DNA from 3 places in the Pseudoalteromonas sp. NCIMB 1079 genome. Region 1 is predicted to be linked to each of the others. Evidence: predicted binding sites of a transcription regulator. Region 1 holds the regulator's gene; each other region holds the start of a gene.
What was found. Region 1 encodes LexA, which represses DNA repair genes until DNA is damaged. Its sites were predicted from a motif close to TACTGTATNNNNATACAGTA; they were not measured.
Positions count from the first base shown of each region.

Region 2: a site for LexA is predicted at 1,688-1,707, ahead of uvrD (DNA helicase II). Genes of this name have one in related genera too.
Region 3: a site for LexA is predicted at 5,069-5,088, ahead of ABX891_RS17180 (DUF4007 family protein). Genes of this name have one in related genera too.

Region 1 is NZ_JBEWZA010000001.1:522,818-529,388, forward strand. Features, by position in the region: gene ABX891_RS02390 (hypothetical protein) at 1-49, opposite strand, end outside; gene ABX891_RS02395 (hypothetical protein) at 363-743, shown strand; gene ABX891_RS02400 (PaaI family thioesterase) at 744-1,184, opposite strand; gene lexA (transcriptional repressor LexA) at 1,352-1,969, shown strand; gene coxB (cytochrome c oxidase subunit II) at 2,453-3,595, shown strand; gene ctaD (cytochrome c oxidase subunit I) at 3,595-5,187, shown strand; gene ABX891_RS02420 (cytochrome c oxidase assembly protein) at 5,187-5,717, shown strand; gene ABX891_RS02425 (cytochrome c oxidase subunit 3) at 5,753-6,571, shown strand, end outside; gene ABX891_RS02430 (DUF2909 family protein) at 6,531-6,571, opposite strand, start outside.
Region 2 is NZ_JBEWZA010000001.1:633,837-640,407, forward strand. Features, by position in the region: gene uvrD (DNA helicase II) at 1-1,623, opposite strand, end outside; gene ABX891_RS02915 (hypothetical protein) at 1,927-2,151, shown strand; gene ABX891_RS02920 (YacL family protein) at 2,268-2,636, shown strand; gene ABX891_RS02925 (dUTP diphosphatase) at 2,717-3,340, shown strand; gene yrfG (GMP/IMP nucleotidase) at 3,356-4,003, opposite strand; gene nudE (ADP compounds hydrolase NudE) at 4,065-4,637, shown strand; gene cysQ (3'(2'),5'-bisphosphate nucleotidase CysQ) at 4,630-5,433, shown strand; tRNA gene ABX891_RS02945 (tRNA-Met) at 5,570-5,646, shown strand; tRNA gene ABX891_RS02950 (tRNA-Met) at 5,727-5,803, shown strand; tRNA gene ABX891_RS02955 (tRNA-Met) at 5,866-5,942, shown strand; gene ABX891_RS02960 (trimeric intracellular cation channel family protein) at 6,179-6,571, shown strand, end outside.
Region 3 is NZ_JBEWZA010000002.1:73,541-80,111, forward strand. Features, by position in the region: gene ABX891_RS17160 (phospholipase D-like domain-containing protein) at 96-1,019, opposite strand; gene ABX891_RS17165 (hypothetical protein) at 1,012-1,416, opposite strand; gene ABX891_RS17170 (ATP-binding protein) at 1,470-3,275, opposite strand; gene ABX891_RS17175 (DEAD/DEAH box helicase) at 3,287-4,942, opposite strand; gene ABX891_RS17180 (DUF4007 family protein) at 5,175-6,113, shown strand; gene ABX891_RS17185 (hypothetical protein) at 6,115-6,571, shown strand, end outside.

The DNA.
Region 1 (6,571 bases):
CTAACCATTTATGTAACTTGCGAGCATGTTTAAATATTTTTTTATTCATGTTTTAGTCTTATTATTTTTAGAGGCTAGTTTATTACATTAATAGGATAAGTTACTGCGACATTTTGTCGCAGTTTAAACTATAGCTTACTGTAATCATTTAAAAATAAAAAAGATTACACTTAAATTCCTAACATGACTTATCTGTTTAATTGAGCTGAATATTTGATATCCAGCTAGCTTTAAATGCTAAAAAATACTTAAAAGCTGCGAAATATCCATATAAAGTGGTTAATAGAGCATAGTTGATTTGGTATAACGGTAAAACTGCGTTAAAGTTTGCAATGAAATTATTAGAGGATAAATACGAAACGATGTCGGAAATTCAATTTTTAAATGTAGATCTTGAGCTTGAATCAAAGCAAGATATTAGTTTGCTAGTGGCGGACTTGAAAAAAGTCGCGACGATTTTACATTATGACAAAGACGAATACCGTCAACTAGCGCGTATTGAAGCTACAGGTGAGGTGAGCACACCTGATAAAGCCATAAACCATATATGTGAGCTTATTGAATCGTGTTCGCGTAACGCGCTAAAGCAATGGTTAAGCTGTTCACGTAGAACGTTTGATATTGGTTTTGAATCAGGGACTTCTCCTAAGTGCTTTAATCAAGCCTTAGACGCAGATACATTATTGCGTATATCTGCGATTGGTGCGGGTATGGAAATTACCATTTACCCAATCGAAAAGTAACTATCTTCGCTCTACGACTGCTGCGGTCATTTTTGATACGCAGCACAGCTCATTGCGGCTATTTGTAATTTTTATTTCCCATACTGAACTACGTTTGCCAATATGAAACGCTCTTGCCGTTGCTGTTAAAGTGCCGTTGCGAGATGCTTTTAAATGACTTGCGCTAATTTCCTGCCCTACACAGTAAAATTTAGTAAAATCGACAACAAAGTTAGCGGCATAGCTGGCAACTGTTTCGGCAAGTACAACGTTAGCTCCGCCGTGAACCATCCCCATTGGGTTATGATGCTCAGGAATTGCCGGCATTGTGGCAACCAAATAATCATCGCCAATTTCTGTGACTTCTATCCCCATAGTTTTCATTAATGTTCCTTGGCCATTAATGCCTTGTTCTAACTGCTTGCACAGCTCTAAGGTGATGGGCTGGTACCAAATACTCATAATGTCTCCTTTGCATTTTTAATCATTTATAAACTTAGCTTTAGTTATATCCCTAAAATGTACACAAGTGAAATTACTTTAGCTATTTTAAGGCTTAATTTAAATTTGCGATTTTTATTTAACTGTATATACTCACAGTTAAATGTACTGTATGGAAAACCAGTTGTATGCGACCATTAACGAACCGCCAAGCTCAAATACTCGAACTAATTAAAGTTTTTATTAAAGACACTGGTATGCCTCCTACACGTGCTGAAATAGCGCAAACATTAGGTTTTAAAAGTGCCAATGCTGCTGAAGAACATTTAAAAGCACTTGCTAAAAAAGGCGCAATTAAAATGAAACCAGGTGCAAGCCGTGGTATTCAATTAATTGAAGAAGAAGAGCCAGAACAATTAGGTTTACCGCTTATAGGGCGTGTTGCTGCTGGTTCACCTATTTTGGCGCAAGAGCACGTTGAAAGTCACTGCAAAATCGATCCATTAATGTTTAAACCGGCTGCAGATTTTTTACTACGCGTTAACGGTATGAGCATGAAAGATATTGGCATTATGGATGGTGATTTACTTGCTGTACATCGTACTCAAACCGCTGAAAACGGACAAGTTGTTGTTGCCCGCCTAGACGAAGACGTAACTGTAAAACGTCTTGAGAAAGCGGGTCGTAAAGTATTACTTCATGCTGAAAACGACGATTTTGACTCTATTGAAGTAGATCTTGAGAATGAGTCTTTTAATATTGAAGGCTTAGCCGTTGGCGTTATAAGAAACGCTGATTGGATGTGACTTTAAAAATAGCTTTTAAACAAGCAGTTTTATAAATGCGTACTAACTAGTACGCATTTTTGTTTTAAAATTTGTACTAAAAATAGGGCGTAAACAGCCCACTGACTATTTAAGCTGTAAACTTTTTTGCACTTATATTTTCCCCCTCCGAATGCGTTAAACCCCTTTGTTTTGCTCATATTTTGAACTTTCTGTTGCCCAGTTGATTACCGATTTTTTATTAATTATTCAATATCACCTGATTGTTTTTTATACTAAAACTTGCTTGTTGTTCGTTTTTTAGCTAGTTGTTAATGTGCTGAGCTAATAATAACTCACAGCTTTTTAGTTTTGAGAACACACAATATACACAAACTCGTTGTTGGCGCAGCAAAACCAATCAATATTAAATAAGATTGGCTAAAAAAATAAAAATAACGAATTGGCGTTTAAGCCGTATGCCTCTTCGCTTTGCATTCGCAATAGCATCAAAGGAGCCGTCACATGGGTAAACTGACCTCTACCTTGTGGCTTATATTATGTGTTTTTTCGCACCCAGTTTTGGCTAACAGCCAATACAATATGCGCAAAGGCGTAACCGATATAAGCAATAATGTATATCAGCTGCACATGACCATATTTATAATATGTTGTGTGATTGGGGTGATAGTGTTCGCAATTATGTTTTGGGCACTTATTCATCACCGTAAATCTAAAGGGGCTGTACCTGCCCAATTTCACGAAAGCACTAAAGTAGAAATACTTTGGACTGCAATTCCGTTTGTTATTTTAATTGCTATGGCAGTACCAGCCACTAAAACCCTAATTGCAATGGAAGATGCCAGCAAAGCTGATCTCACTATTAAAATTACGGGTTCGCAATGGAAATGGCATTATGAATATATGGGTGAAGATGTAGAGTTCTACTCTATTTTATCTACCCCGCAAGATGAAATCGCGAATCTTGCAGATAAAAATCCTAACTACTTACTTGAGGTTGATAAGCCTCTTGTACTGCCAATAAATCAAAAAGTACGATTTTTAATGACTTCTGACGATGTTATTCACTCTTGGTGGGTACCTGATTTTGCAGTTAAAAAAGATGCTAACCCCGGCTTTATAAACGAAACATGGACGAACATAAACGAAGAAGGTACTTACCGAGGCCAATGTGCTGAGTTGTGTGGTAAAGACCATGGCTTTATGCCCGTTGTGGTGGTCGCTAAATCTGAGGCTGATTTTAAAACATGGCTTGCAGATGCAAAGCAGGCTAAACAAAAAGCAGCATTAGCAGATGCCGCATTACTTGATAAAACCCTCCCAAAAGAAGAATTAATGACTTTAGGCGAACAAGTATATATGGCTAATTGTGCTGCATGTCATCAACCTACTGGCATGGGGTTACCGGGCGTATTTCCTGCACTTAAAGGCAGCCCGATAGTGCTTGGCGATATAAAAGATCACATTGATGTAGTTATCCATGGACGACCCGGTACGGCAATGCAAGCTTTTGCCAAGCAGTTATCTATAAAGCAATTAGCTGCGGTTATTACTTATAAACGTAATGCGTGGGGTAATGATACGGGTGATGTTATTCAACCGAGTCAAATACAGACAGCACTTGATGCCAAAGTGGAGGCGAACTAATGAGTAGCATAGTAGAACAACCTAACGCCAATGAAGCTCATCATGCTCATCACCCAGCTAAAGGTTTTAAACGCTGGCTTTACACAACTAATCATAAAGATATAGGTAGTTTATATTTAATTTTTTCGCTGACCATGTTCTTAATTGGTGGCGCAATGGCCATGGTGATCAGGGCTGAATTATTTCAACCAGGTTTACAGTTGGTCGACCCTCACTTTTTTAATCAAATGACCACAGTGCATGGTTTAATTATGGTGTTTGGTGCGGTTATGCCCGCCTTTACAGGCCTTGCTAACTGGATGATACCACTCATGATTGGCGCGCCAGATATGGCATTGCCAAGAATGAATAACTGGAGCTTTTGGATTTTACCGTTTGCGTTTTTAATCCTATTGGCATCGTTATTTATGCCTGGTGGGGGTCCTGCATTTGGTTGGACTTTTTATGCACCACTGTCCACAACATACAGTAATGATAATACTGCATTGTTTGTATTTGCCGTACATATTATGGGGATTAGCTCAATAATGGGCGCAATCAATGTGATTGTAACCATAGTGAACTTACGTGCCCCCGGCATGACATGGATGAAGTTGCCCTTATTTGTATGGACGTGGTTAATTACTGCCTTTTTATTAATAGCGGTAATGCCAGTGCTTGCAGGGGCTGTCACTATGGTACTTACCGATAAGTATTTTGCGACCAGCTTTTTTGATGCCGCAGGCGGTGGCGACCCGGTGATGTTCCAACACATTTTTTGGTTTTTTGGTCATCCCGAAGTATACATAATGATTCTTCCTGCCTTTGGCATTATATCTACAATAGTACCTACCTTTTCTCGTAAAAAACTTTTTGGCTATGCCTCAATGGTATACGCCACATCCTCCATAGCACTATTGAGCTTTATTGTATGGGCTCATCATATGTTTACTACTGGGATGCCGGTAGCTGGCGAGTTGTTTTTTATGTACGCGACCATGCTTATATCGGTACCTACAGGAGTAAAAGTATTTAATTGGGTTGCCACAATGTGGAAAGGCTCAATAACTTTTGAAGTGCCAATGCTTTTTAGTATTGCGTTTATTGTGCTGTTTACCTTAGGTGGTTTTTCGGGATTGATGCTGGCAATTACACCTGCTGATTTTCAATATCACGATACTTATTTTGTAGTGGCGCACTTTCATTATGTATTAGTAACAGGGGCTGTATTTTCGATAATGGCAGGTGCTTATTATTGGCTGCCTAAGTGGACGGGCAATATGTTTAATATCACATTGGCTAAATGGCATTTTTGGCTATCGCTGGTGAGCGTGAACGTACTGTTTTTTCCTATGCATTTTGTAGGGCTTGCCGGTATGCCGCGTCGAATTCCCGATTATGCTCTTCAATTTGCCGACTTTAACGCAATCATAAGTATTGGTGGGTTTGCCTTTGGTTTATCGCAATTGTTGTTTGTAGCTGTGGTAATTAAATGCGCGCGTGGCGGTGATAAAGTGCCTGCAAAAGTATGGGAAGGGGCAGAAGGCCTTGAGTGGGAAGTTGACTCTCCAGCGCCATATCATACTTTTTCTACGCCGCCGGTTATTAAGTAATGACACACGCACCGCTACTCAAACGTTTGGTACTTATTTGCATAGGCATGTTTGCCTTTGCCTTTGCCTTAGTACCTTTGTATGACGTGTTTTGTGATGTAACAGGGCTTAATGGAAAGCCTTCGCTTGAGCAAGCAGAGCAAAGTACACAAATAGTACAAAACCGAGAAGTCGGCGTTAGCTTTACTACTCACGCACAAAGTGGTGCACCGTTTGAAGTTAAATCAAAAGAATACAGTGTAGTGGTAAAACCCGGTGCAATGCGTGAAGTAATGTTTAGTGCAAAAAATAACAGCAACCTAGATAAAGTAATGCAGGCTGTACCATCAGTCTCACCAGGTAAAGCGGCAAAGTATTTACATAAAATAGCCTGTTTTTGCTTTGATCAGCAACCTCTAAAAGCAGGGGAAGAGCTTGAATTTAAATTACTTTTTTATGTTGATACCGCATTGCCAAGCGACATTGAAGAATTAACTTTATCTTATACCGTATTTGATATTAGTGAACAGCTGGTGGCAAGTAATAACTAGCTTTTTAAACTAGTGTGAAACTAGGAGTAAATAAAATGAATCAAGAATATGAGCATTATTACGTACCTGAGCAAAGCCCGTGGCCTATTGTAGGTGCTGTTGCATTGTTTTTTATTGCAGTAGGGGCAGGCTTGACTGTTATGAGTGTAGGTAAAGAAGGTGGTAGCGGGGTTTATCTGCTTTATGCCGGTATTGCTGTGCTTGTGTATATGTTGTTTAGCTGGTTTAAAAATGTAATTAGTGAATCGGATAAAGGTTTGTACTCAGCACAAATGGATCGCTCTTTTAGACAAGGTATGAGCTGGTTTATTTTTTCTGAAGTTATGTTTTTTATGGCCTTTTTTGGTGCGCTTTTTTATGCACGGGTATTGTCGGTACCTTGGCTTGGAGGTGCAGGCAATAATGCAATGACTAACGAGGTTTTATGGCCAACTTTTGAAGCTGTTTGGCCGCTAGTTTCAACACCTGCTGGCGAAACTACTCAGGCTATGGGCTGGCAAGGCTTACCACTTATAAATACCTTAATACTGCTTATTTCCTCAGTTACTTTACATTTTGCCGACGTAGCGATGGAAAACAATAAACGTACTCCACTTAAGGTTTTTTTAGGCGCTACTATTTTATTGGGTGTTTGCTTTTTAGGGCTGCAAGTTGAGGAGTACATGCATGCATATAATGACCTTAATCTAACGCTAGATGCGGGTATTTACGGTAATACGTTCTTTTTATTGACTGGTTTTCATGGCATGCATGTAACGCTAGGAACCGTACTTTTATTTGTAATATTTTTACGGATATTAAAAGGGCACTTTACTAAAGATAAGCACTTTGCTTTTCAAGCAGCTGCTTGGTAT
Region 2 (6,571 bases), 110 kb from region 1:
ACCTGACTCAAGTGACGTATGGGCTAAAAAGCCTTGTAAAGGTGAGCTGTACTCTTCGTCTTCAGGCAGCTCATACTGATCACAAGCGCTAATTAGCTCTTCTAAGTTTTCTACGCGAGCACGGCCTTTTTCACCTTTTTCGGCTTGGTACATTGCCATTAAGCCTGAGGTTTGAATTGTGTACTTGGCTTGCTCATGCAAAGTTAGATCGCTAATTTTATCTTCTATTTGTTCTACTAGTTCTACAAACTTACTTACTGCACCAGAAGCACGACCAGATAAATGCTGTTGTTCTACAATTGCTTTTGCGGCATACCAAAGCGGTAACGATTCTGCTCGTGCACAATCTCGTATATGGCTCAATGTTTTATCGCCAATACCGCGTGCTGGCGTATTAATTACACGCTCAAATGCGGCATCGTCTTGACGATTACCTACTAGGCGTAAGTACGACAACGCATCTTTAATTTCTTGTCGTTCGAAGAATCGCATACCACCATAAATACGGTATTTTAAGCCTTCTTGTAGCATGGCTTCCTCGAGTACACGAGATTGCGCGTTACTACGGTATAAAATTGCGGCATCTTGTAGGGCATTACCTGCATTTAACCAGCTTCGTAGTTTGCTACTTACAAAGCGCGCTTCGTCTAACTCATTAAATGCCGCATAAATAGAAATTGGCTCGCCGTCGCTACCGTCGGTCCATAAGCTTTTACCCATACGCTCTGAGTTATTTTGAATTAATGCATTAGACGCTTTCAAAATAGTTGCAGTTGAACGGTAGTTTTGTTCAAGACGAATGGTTTCTGCGCTAAAGTCAGTTAAAAATCGTTTAATATTTTCGATTTTAGCACCGCGCCAACCGTAAATACTTTGGTCATCGTCGCCTACAATCATGATACTGCTTGTATCGCCTGCAAGTAACTTTAACCATGCATATTGAATGGTATTTGTATCTTGGAACTCGTCTACGAGCATATGTGCAAAGCGTTGCTGGTAATGACGTAGTAACGTAGGGTTATTTTTTAACACTTCGTAGCTGCGTAGTAATATTTCGGCAAAATCTACTAGTCCTGCTCTATCACAGGCCTCTTGGTAGGCGGCGTAAACACGCAGCATCATTTGCTCGTTAATATCGTATGCTTGAATATCTTTAGGGCGAAGTGCTTCATCTTTTTTGGCGCTAATGTACCAGCCAAATTGTTTAGCAGGCCATTTTTTATCATCAATATTCATTGATTTTAATAAGCGCTTGATCATCCGAAGTTGATCGTCAGAGTCTAAAATTTGAAAGGCTTCTGGTAAGTTAGCTTCACGGTGATGAGCACGTAAAATACGATGCGACAAACCATGGAACGTACCAATCCACATACCACCTACAGGGGCTTTTAGTGTTTCTTCAACGCGGCTGCGCATTTCTTTAGCCGCTTTATTAGTAAAGGTTACGGCAAAAATACTGTAAGCAGATGCTTGCTCAACTTGCATAAGCCACGCAATACGATGAACTAACACTCGTGTTTTACCAGACCCAGCACCTGCTAATACCAGCATGTTTTGTAGTGGGGCTGCAACGGCATCGCGTTGTTTGTCATTTAAGCCATCGAGTAATTGTGAAACGTCCATCGTTACGCCTTTTTAATCAATATTGTGGGCAGTATAACAGGTGTTTTTGTTAGGCTAAATAAAATACTGTTTTTATAAACAGTTATTTATAAAATAGCCTTAAAAACGAGTAACTTGCTAATTTTTTAAACAAACAAAAAAGTGTAAACGCACAATAAAAATTGCTAATTTGACCTAAAGTTAGCAATTTTTACTAACTCTCTAAATCTAGGGTAATTTAACTATTTGATTTGTAAGCTTTAATAAATTGGCATAGAGTGTGTAAGTAAATAATTATAAAATCAAATAAATACAGAGGTTAGTATGGCAGATCAAGGTTCTGGCGGTAACGTAATCGCAGCATTATGTAATATATTTTTTCCTGGTTTAGGGCAGTTAGTGCAAGGGCGTATTTTAGCGGCTATATTTTTTGCACTCGCTATTATAATAAGTTACGCACTAATTTATGTGCTTGTAGGTTTTGTACTTGTGCCTATTATTTACTTATGGTCGATTATTGACGCAGCGCGTTATAGATCGCGAAGTTAACGGCTTTAAAGTTGAATAAAATAGCGCCCTTGTGGCGCTATTTTACTTTATATGTTCTGTGGTTTGCGAACGTTTACGTATATAATTACGCAATTAAAGATTTACAGGCAAACCCTATGGAATATCAATTTATTCGCGATCCTATTAGCGGGCTTCGTATTAAAATAAGCAGTGAACACGCTATTATTGGCCGCTGGCTAAACGAAGAAATAGGCAAAGATAAAGTAGCTATGGTGCAAGCGCTTATAGCATCGGTAAGTTCAAGTTTTGAGCCACTAACGCTAAAAGGCCAAGAAATAGATTTAATATTAACCAAAGACGAAGCATTATTTGAAGCCCATGCGCTTCATCAAGATAGCGAAGACCTAATAGCGTATCAAGATGATGATTTAGCGCTTGAAGAAAATGGTTTAAGTAGTGGTTGTGGCTTTGAAGATTTCATTGATTTAATTGATTCATGGGCTGAATTTAGCGGCTCAAAGTAAACTACATATTAAGATAGTGCTGATGCGTTAAGCTTCCTTTATCTGTACTATTACACTAATCAAAAACGACAGGAATGAATATGTCTGCCAATTTAAACAAGCTAGTAGTTATGCTAGAAATGCAAAACGCCATGAACACTAAAGTACATGAGCAATGGTTTACTCAAGGATTCGAATGGTACCGCGCTATTTGGGTTGAGTGTGCTGAAATGCTGGATCATCATGGTTGGAAATGGTGGAAAAAACAAACACCAGATACCGAACAAGTTATTTTAGAGTTGGTTGATATTTTTCATTTTGGTTTATCGCTTAGAATTGACGGCAAAACTAGCTACGAAGACTTAGCAAAGCAACTTGAAGCTGAACTTAGTAATGCTCAACAAGCGGATGACTTTAAACAAACGCTAGAAATATTAGCGGCTTCTGCTGTTGCAGATAAAACGTTTAATGCAGCTGCATTTGCTGGCTGTATGGCGCAAATGGGTATGGATATTGATGATTTATATCGCGGCTACGTAGGGAAAAATACGTTAAACTTTTTCCGCCAAGATCACGGTTATAAAGATGGTAGCTATATCAAAGAGTGGAACGGGCAAGAAGATAACGAGCATTTAGTTGAAGTAGTTAAAAGCCTTGATACGGAACATGCAGATTTTGCAAAGCTAGTATACCAAGGCCTTGAAGCGCGTTACCCAAAAATCTAGCCCAAGTAAACTACGTTAAATAATCTTACGATAGTCGGTAACACTCAGGTAATCGGCTATTTCGTTATGTGGTTGTTGGCTATCAGGGTTAGCAACTGCAAGTAAGTGCTCGATGCCGTATTCTCGTGCGGCATTTAATACCGGCACACTGTCATCTACAAACAAAGTGCGCTGCTTATTAAACCCTAAGTCTTTTTGTACTTGGTGCCACAAACTTTGCTGCTCTTTACTTACTCCATATTCATGAGTAGACACTACACCATCTAGGTAGTTATCAATCGCTGTATGCTCAAATTTTAGCATGACGCTCTCAGGGTGGGCGTTGGTAAGTAAAATTAACTCTTTGCCTGCTTTTTTAAGCTCGGTTAAAAAATGAGGTACGTCTTCGCGCATTTTAATTAAATGCTGAGACTCTCGTTTAAGCTCCATTATAGGCAAGCTTAATTGCTGCTCCCAATAATCTAAACAATACCACTGTATTTGACCGCTCACAGCTTGATAGCGTTTTAAAATATCTGCTTTAGCTGCATCTAGGCTAATGCCTCTAGCTAATGCGTGTTGCGCAGGGATAACGTTAAGCCAAAAATGACTGTCGTAATGTAAATCGAGTAATGTTCCATCCATGTCGAGCAAAACGGTATCGATTTTTGACCAATTTAACATAGGAATTTCAACTTATAAGGTTTATTATTGAACTAACTGCCATGATAGCAAATTAACGCCAATGACACAGAAAAAGCACCCAACACCACCACAAATCCTCAGTAACAATGTTGTTGCTAAAAGTCGCCTGTTTACTGTGGAGTCTTTAGAGTTAAAGTTTTCTAATAACGAAGAGCGCCAGTATGAGCGAATTCGCGGCGGTGGCCGGGGAGCAGTGATGATTGTTCCGTTAAGTGCAGATAATGAGTTACTACTTGTACGTGAATACTGTGCGGGCACAAACAATTACCAGTTAGGTTTTCCTAAAGGCTTAATTGATCCGGGCGAAACGCCAGAGCAAGCTGCTAACAGAGAACTTAAAGAAGAAATTGGCTTTGGTGCTGAGTATTTTAAACCATTAAGAACAGTAACAATGGCGCCGAGTTACTTTAATGCCACTATGCATATTTTATTTGCTAAGCAATTATACCCACAAACCCTTATTGGCGACGAACCAGAGCCGCTTGTTGTTGTTAAGTGGCCATTAACTCAGTGGCAGTCATTATTAGACCAAGAAGATTTTACCGAAGCACGCAGTGTTGCAGCTTTGCTATTATTAGATAAGTATTTAGCGTCTGGAGCTGCCGATGAATAAATTAATCGAACCGTGTATTGAATTAGCTGAGCGTGCTGGCGATGCAATTATGGCCATTTATAAAAAAGGCGATATTGGCCAACAAGAGAAATCAGATAATACGCCTGTCACCAAAGCTGATTTAGCAGCAAATGACGTACTGGTTGCTGGATTAAAAGCACTTGCGCCCGATATCCCAATTATGTCGGAAGAAACACCTATACCAGCACTCGCCGACAGACAGGACTGGCAGCGTTATTGGTTGCTCGATCCGATGGATGGTACTGGCGAATTTATTTTAGAAAGTGGCGACTTTGCAGTAAACATTGCATTGATTGAAAATAATCACCCTGTGCTTGGTGTTATTCATTGGCCTGCAAAAGGTGTGACTTATTTTGCTACAGCTAAAAATGGTGCCTTTAAACGTGAAAACTCAATTGATAAGCAAATATCTGTAGCGCCGCCAGAGAGCTTGACGCTTGCAGTGAGCCGCCGCCAAAAAATAGAAGCGGTGAGTCAGTATTTAAATAGTCAGTTTACAACGATTGCTATTGGTTCGTGTTCTTTAAAAGCCTGTACTGTTGCAGAGGGCAAAGCAGATTGTTTTTTAAGAATTGGTCCAACGGGAGAGTGGGATACAGGTGCTTCACAAGTTATTGTTGAAGAAGCCGGTGGTTGTATTACCGATGCAGAATTTAACCCGCTAACGTACAACCAACGAGAGAGTACTGAGAACCCTGACTTTATAGTGATGGGACATCCCGACTGGGAATGGCAAAAAATGATTAATCCGCATCAAAGATTGAGCGCAGAATAGTAATTTGGTTGCTTTTTGTTCGGTTGAACAACTTTAATTAGTTTAGGTCTTGCATTAAATGTTTATTCCTATATAGTAGCGCTCTCTTCAAGGCAGGCTCGTAAATATTACGAAAATGTTTTAAAGAAATTACAGGCGCGGGATGGAGCAGTCTGGTAGCTCGTCGGGCTCATAACCCGAAGGTCGTCGGTTCAAATCCGGCTCCCGCAACCAATTTCCTTAGGGATTGAGGTTACTGTAAACTCTAACTTAAGAGATAAAATAAAGTAGTCGATAGACTTAAAATATACAGGCGCGGGATGGAGCAGTCTGGTAGCTCGTCGGGCTCATAACCCGAAGGTCGTCGGTTCAAATCCGGCTCCCGCAACCAATTATTTAATTGGAAGCCAAGTTGTAATGTAAGCAACTTTAAACAAGTCTACAAATTTCAGGCGCGGGATGGAGCAGTCTGGTAGCTCGTCGGGCTCATAACCCGAAGGTCGTCGGTTCAAATCCGGCTCCCGCAACCACTGAAATAAATAAGAATGAAATGACACGCTTAAAGCGTGTTTTTTTATGTCTAAAATTTGGTGAGTGTGGTGAGATCATCTTCACTGCATGAGGCATTCACTTCTCATAAGCGCAAGCTCCCGCCCCCTGAGATACACTTTAAAATGTTATAAACTTCTTAAAATAAATCGTTATTACTTAAAACCTTGTTTGGTTTGTGTTAAAACGGCACAAATATTTTTAGGTTGTTACAAATATGACTGAACTTTACCACTGGTTTGATTTAATAGGCATTGCGGTGTTTGCTGTATCAGGCACTTTGCTAGCGTACGAGAAAAAAATGGATGGCTTTGGGGTCGTAGTTTTAGCGACAGTAACTGCTATTGGTGGTGGTACAGTGCGAGATCTAATTTTAGATGTTCCTGTGTTTTGGTTACACGATCAAAGTTACTTTTTTGCCATACTCGCTTCAGTATTTGTTACAACACGCCTTATAAATAAACAAAAGCCGATACCTCATTATATTTTACAAACAGCGGATGCGTTCGGGTTAGCTTTTTTTGCAGTAATGGGGGCGCAAAAAGCACAGCTTGTTGGTATGCCCGATATGACTGCGGTAATTATGGCTGTAATTACAGGCTGCTTTGGT
Region 3 (6,571 bases), on a different contig from region 1:
TTTCCTTAAATATGTGAGGGGATAAAAAGTTTTAACCTCACTTTTTCTTTATTTTTTATATGGCCGTGTTTAAACCTTGAGAAAACAATTATTAATTAATCTATTTTTATTCTCAAAACTTCACTACGTCTACCTGGCATATAAACTTCTATCTCATCGTAAGCATACTGTTTGATATAAGAATATAAATTAGCCTGTAAGCTCTTAATTTCTTGACGATAAGGTGCAGGATCATCAGCTAATTCATCATGTAACAGCCTTGATATTTGACCAAACCCTAAATTCCTATCCGTTTTATTATCTAAAATTTGTTTTTTTATCCAGTGATAAGCTTTACTTCGTTTGAACAACTTAGCAGCCTCGAATGAATTACCTTTATTAGCTTCTATCTGAGCAAATGGTAAAGAGGGATTTAACTCATACTCATAAGTACTGATACCGGGCGGGGTTAAAGGAAAGTCAGATACGAACAAGTCAGAAGATTGGGGGAGTATTTCTTCAGGCCAACTAGAGGGAATAAAAGACGCCTCTTGATGCCTGTATTGCTCTAAAAACAAGTCCATTCTTTCAAGAGTTAATATATCTAAAGGTACTGCTGCATTTACTAGTTTATTAATAAAACGATTAGACTCTGTACAGCCTTCAACTCTAGTGCATGCTTCATAGTTACTTTCAGCAACAATAGCGAGCCCTTTACCAGTGAGGTTAGCACTACCATTGAATATTAAATCATCATCTATTTGGTAGATTTTCGCATGTAAGTTTAATAATGCTTTTACATGGTAACCTTTTTGAACCGCTCGCTTAATAGTGACGAAATCACTAGCCCCACTTAGAAAGTCACTTGGTATCAACCTACCAATAAGTGAAACATTCGAGCAGTCGGCAGTAATTAAACTATCCATCCACTCAAAGCCAACTTTAGAAATAAAAGCTGACGCAACAACTAATTTTTTACAAGAAGGCAAGACTACTTCTAAATCAGTTTTTAATTTATCACCTGAAAATAAATTACTCAAAATTCATACTCGCCAATTTATCTTCAAGAAACTCACTCAATCGAGAAACATACTTTATATCTCTCTCTTGTACCTTCTCATTAGTTGTTTCAAATGTCATTTGACACATACTAATGATGAAAAAATCTATTATTTGCTTTTGCTCTTTTGATGACTTTGAATAGACTTTTTCATAAAAAGGGTGGCTCCCATTTATACCTATATACAAATGATTATTTAAAAAATTAAATTCAAAAGCATCATGTGATTTATTTTTTACAATCTGGATACTTGTGTTCAACTCTTTTGGAAACTGCAAAGCTACTTCGGCGACTTGCTGTTCCAGATCATTACGAACTATAGGATCTTTTTTTCTTTTTTTTAAAAAATAGCTAACTGGATCAAATAGTGTTTTCATATTCTACGCCTTATCTAAGGCTAACAACTTTAATCTTGTTAGCCTTACCCACATTAAAGGTCTAACTCTTCAAACATCTCTTCAATAACTTCACCCCAATCATTACGTGCTCTTTCAAGTTGGCGTCGTTTATTTTCATTAGTTGTAGAGTCTTCCATCAATGCCCAAGCTCCTAGAAGCACTTTAAATATCATTTTATCTTTATCTGACATTTGGCTTAAGAATTTTGTATATAACTCATGCTCAGGATTAATAATAAGTACGGCAATACCTTGAAGGTTTTCTACTTCGAAAAAAGATTGATTAGAAGTTTTACTATATTGAACACTTATTCTAGATTGTAAATCTTCCATTTTCTTAGTAGTTAATTTTGCATTTGCCTCATCATAGCCAAAATCATCGACGAGCTTTTTCTCTAGCTTTTTATAGTCAGGCTCTTGAGCTAAAGTATTCCCGGGGTTCACTTCATCGCGCTTATTCATTACTGTATTAACTAAGATGCTAACTTTATCGTCTTCATTCAACTCAGGAGTTACAGTACCTACTTTTGTTGTTGGTAACAATTTTGCTTTTTTACGAGCGTTAGCAACTACTTTTTTAAGTTTGGTCGATATTTCAAAAAGTACAGCTCTCTCTTCATCACCATTCTCTCGTAAATATTCGATAATCAGGTCATCTTTTTCAATTACATCCTTTTCATCTAAATCCATTTTATCCGCATCTAATTCTTTTAAGTTATGAGCATGCTGCTTATTATTTGTAACGCCTAAAACTTCATCTAGTGAAGGAGGAATATCAATCTCAACTCCCATAAAACGCGCTTTATATGCGTCATCTTTTAAGAAGAACTCATTAGTAATAAGCTCAATTTCACGGTCTGCCCTCATTACAGATATCCCGAAATTTCTTAAGCAGTCTTTCCCATAGTCAGTTTTACCAGCTTGGTTCTCACTACCTAAATTAAGAATCCTAGTGATCATCTCAGATCTAGCAACTGAGCTTCTAATATGAATCGTATGCTGAGCACCTTGGAACTCAACCTTAAAAGGAAAAGACTCCAGCTCTTCAAAGAAAGTAGGGGTTTCATCAACATGTAACCCAGGAAGATCCGGTAGAGCAGAATCTGCAGTCAAGTAAAGGGGGTCATTTGCTTTAATAAAACCTGTTTTAGTTTCGCGTTCTAAGGCCTGCATTTTAGAACCACCAAAAGTATCAAAAACTTTAAATTGAACTGAACACTGACCTTTAGAGATAAACCTACGGTACATTCTACCTATTTCATATTGTGATTTAGCAAATAATGTTGAAGAGCGCTTCCACTTTAATTTATCTAGATTTGACCATAAAACAAATGTACCTGACTCAGGCATGTCTCCGTCAAACATTGAGTCTAAATATTTCTCAGGCATTTCGACTAGAGTTGGTTCTGGTAAGTCGCTATAAATACCGTCTATGATTTCCTGAACATCTAAATACGTATAATAAATCTCATGTTTATTTTTCCAACTCCATACTTGAATTCTTTTACATTGAGAAACAGATGCATTAGGTAAACCCATACCAAACTTACCCATTCCTTTAGTATCATCATTTAATAAGTTGCCATCTTTATCTTTCTCGCGACCAGACTCACCAAAACCCAAAGCTGAAGCTAATAAGCTCTGTGACATCCCAGCCCCATTGTCGACAATAGCAATCTCTTCAATAGTTCTTTTTTGATTTTCAAAAATTAAGATTTCAACTTTGTCTGCCCCAGCCTGAATTGAGTTATCTGCTAACTCAGCAATAGCGTAAGCGGTATCTTTATAGCCGTTAGAGCGCGCGGAAATAATATATTGTTTAGGGTTTACTAAAGACATTTTATAATCCTTTAAAGTTTTTCATTTTCAAGCTCTGTCCACATTTCATTCCAATGCTTAAAAGCTAAATTAACATTATTAAACTCTGATATTTCATCTAGCACTGTATATATACGTGCCGTTTTAGGAGTTAAGGGGGGATTACCGCGTAATGCGCGGCCTATCATTTGTAGATATAAGACTAAGGAGTTAGTGGGTCGGGCTATAATTGCAACATTTGTTTCTGGAGCATCAAAGCCTGTAGTAAGCATTTCACAATTCACTAAAACATCTAAATCGCCATTCTTATAATTATCGATAATTTGAGTTTTTTCTTCAGAAGTAGTGCTTTTACTATCAACAGATGCAGCTTTAACGCCCATGCAGCATAGAGAAAATGCTAAGTTTCTCGCATGCTCAATATCACAAGCAAAAATAATCAATTTTGAATTATTGCTTTTTACTTCATGAACTGCTGTTTTAAGAATAATAGAATTACGATTGTTAGAACTGCTAAGTTTTTTTAACAACTCACTCTCAGTGAAATGACTTAAAGCACTGGTATTTTTATAAATATCTATATCGTCATAATTTAGTTCGATAAACTGAGGATCAGCTAGATAATTCTCTTTTATCAAGAACTCCATTGGTTGATAAGGCGCAACATCCATAGTAATTTTATTATTACCAAAAAGCTCAGCAAGAGCTTTGTTCTCCGGATCTAATTCAGGTTTATCATCTTTATAAACACGCCCAGGCGTAGCCGTTAAACCAACTAACTTAGCTTGTGGAGAAAACTCCAAAAAGCGCTCTAAAACCTCTTTATAAGTCGAAGCTAATGCTCGATGAGCCTCGTCAAAAATAACTAATGTTATTTTTTTATCAAATGCTGCGGTTTGATGCGGTGTCATTGAGTTGTAATAAGAAACTAATTTTTGTAATCCCCCTACAACAAAGCCGCTTTTGATACTTTCAAGTGAAAAGTTATTAGAACCATAATAACGACCTTGGATAATTTCTCTATTACCCAATTTTTGCCAAGCTTTACTGAATTCTTCAGATGCTTGTTCACATAAAATTTCAGAATTAGCTAACCAAAGTACCATCGCATCTTTTTTTGTCATCAAATGGCGACATGCTATATGCATAGCAGTTCGGGTTTTTCCAGCGCCAGTAGGTAGGTGGATTATCGCTTTATTATTATTCCCAAACTCTATCGAATTAAATACCTTATCTGATATCTCTATTTGATAAGGGTATAATCCATACTCAGGCTTTACAGTGCGGAACGCTTTATATTCTTCGGTTTTATTGCTGGAATCTATAAAATTAAACCCTAAAGAATTCAAAAATGTAACTAGCCCGATCTGTGAATTGCAGAAATCTTTTACATTTACGTAGTGTTCAGGATTAATTTCGTTTACATAAGAGCCGTTTATTCTAAAGATTATTTCATTGATGTCTTCTTTACTCAATCGATCAATAAAATACTCACGGCTTGTTTTAGCTAAAAGTAACCGCGTTGGATTTGAGTTTATTATTGCTTGAACTAATAACTTTTGCTGATTATTTTCATCATAGTATGACTTGTCTATGTTCAAAGTATTCTCAAAGAATGACAATGAATCTTGACCTGCGAGAAACTTTAAAGCATTAACACTAAAACAGTTTAGACACTTTTGAAACACATCTTCTCCTTAAGATTTAAAAATAAAAGCACTTATTAAATTCACGCGATTAAGTTCGCATTCATATTTCCAGAGACTACAACAAAAGTATGTACCTAACAAGGTGTTATACTCATAGCTAATAACTACTGTACATAAATACACATTCTGAGATAAAGTTCTTTCGCTGCTACAAAAATAAAGTTAACATTGCTCTTGGACATTCTCTCCAATTAAAGGTTACAAAATTAGCATGAAAGCGAAATTTACAGGGCATGACACCTTTCCTTTACGCTACGGATGGCTATTCAAAGCTATTAATCATTTGAATAATAAAAGCAATTTTTCGTCTAGCGAAGACAGTATTCGCAATTCTGTTGTTGAATTAGGTGTTGGTAAAAATATGGTAAAGGCGATTCAGTATTGGGCTGAATCAAGCAATGTAATAAAAAGAAGTCCTCAAAGTGAATATGGTCATTATGTGACTGATAGTGGTAAATACTTGTTTGGTGCCTTAGATAAAACAGGACAAGATCCTTTTTTAGAATTACCTGGTTCTATTTGGTTACTGCACTTCTGGTTAAATTTTAATAATGAAAGCCTTACAGCTTATCGTTACTTTTTTAATTATTCTAATGTTCAATATTTTGAAAAAAGTAAACTTACCGATGATTGCTATGATGATGCAAAACGATTAGTAAAAACAGAAGTTGGCAACCCTAGTACTCTAAAAAAAGATATTGACTGCTTTTTAAATACTTACAGTAAAAAACAAAAAAATAGTACTGCTAAAAAAATAACTAAAGTCGATGAGGATCACTTTACTTCGCCTCTATCTGAGCTGAACTTACTACAAGATAACGGGGGCGGATTCTATATAAGTAATTTGTCTGAGCGTCCTGAATTACCTGTTGAGATATTTATTTTTGCCTTACTTGAATTTTTTAATAACGAAACTCAAGATTCAAACGTTGGCACTATCGATTTTGACTCGCTTCTGACAAAACCTTGCTCTCCGGGAAGAATTTTTAGGCTTTCAGAGTCGGGCTTAGGTCAAAAATTAGACGAGGCGCAAGAATTTACTGATAAGCACGTAACTTGGGTTGATTCGCTAGGGTTGAGACAAGTAAGTATATCAGATGATATAAAAGATAACGCTATCAATTACTTAGATATGTACTACGGTAAATAATATGTCAGACACTTTAATTACAATAAATCAACGCTACAAAAGTTCGACACGAATTGATACTGAGAGTACTGATTTTTCTCCATTTATTGATGAATTTGTATTGCATGGCACAGCCATCAATGTACTTGATACCATTAGCCGCGAATTTGAAAATAGCACTCAACGCGCTTTTACTATTACTGGGCCTTATGGGTCGGGTAAATCAACAGTTGCCTTATTTTTATCATGCTTACTTTCTATAGATGTTGAGCAACGTACTTATGCATTGCAAAAGCTGAATAGTGCTCAAAATATTATTACTGATTTTGATAAACGCTTTGAATTAAGAAATGGCTGGCAAACAGTTAAGCATGTATGTGGTTTAGAAGCGCCAGCGAACAGTATTTTAGTTAGCTTACTTAATGCATTTGATGAAGACTTTGATAAAACAGAAATAGCTGATTTTGATGATGATAAAT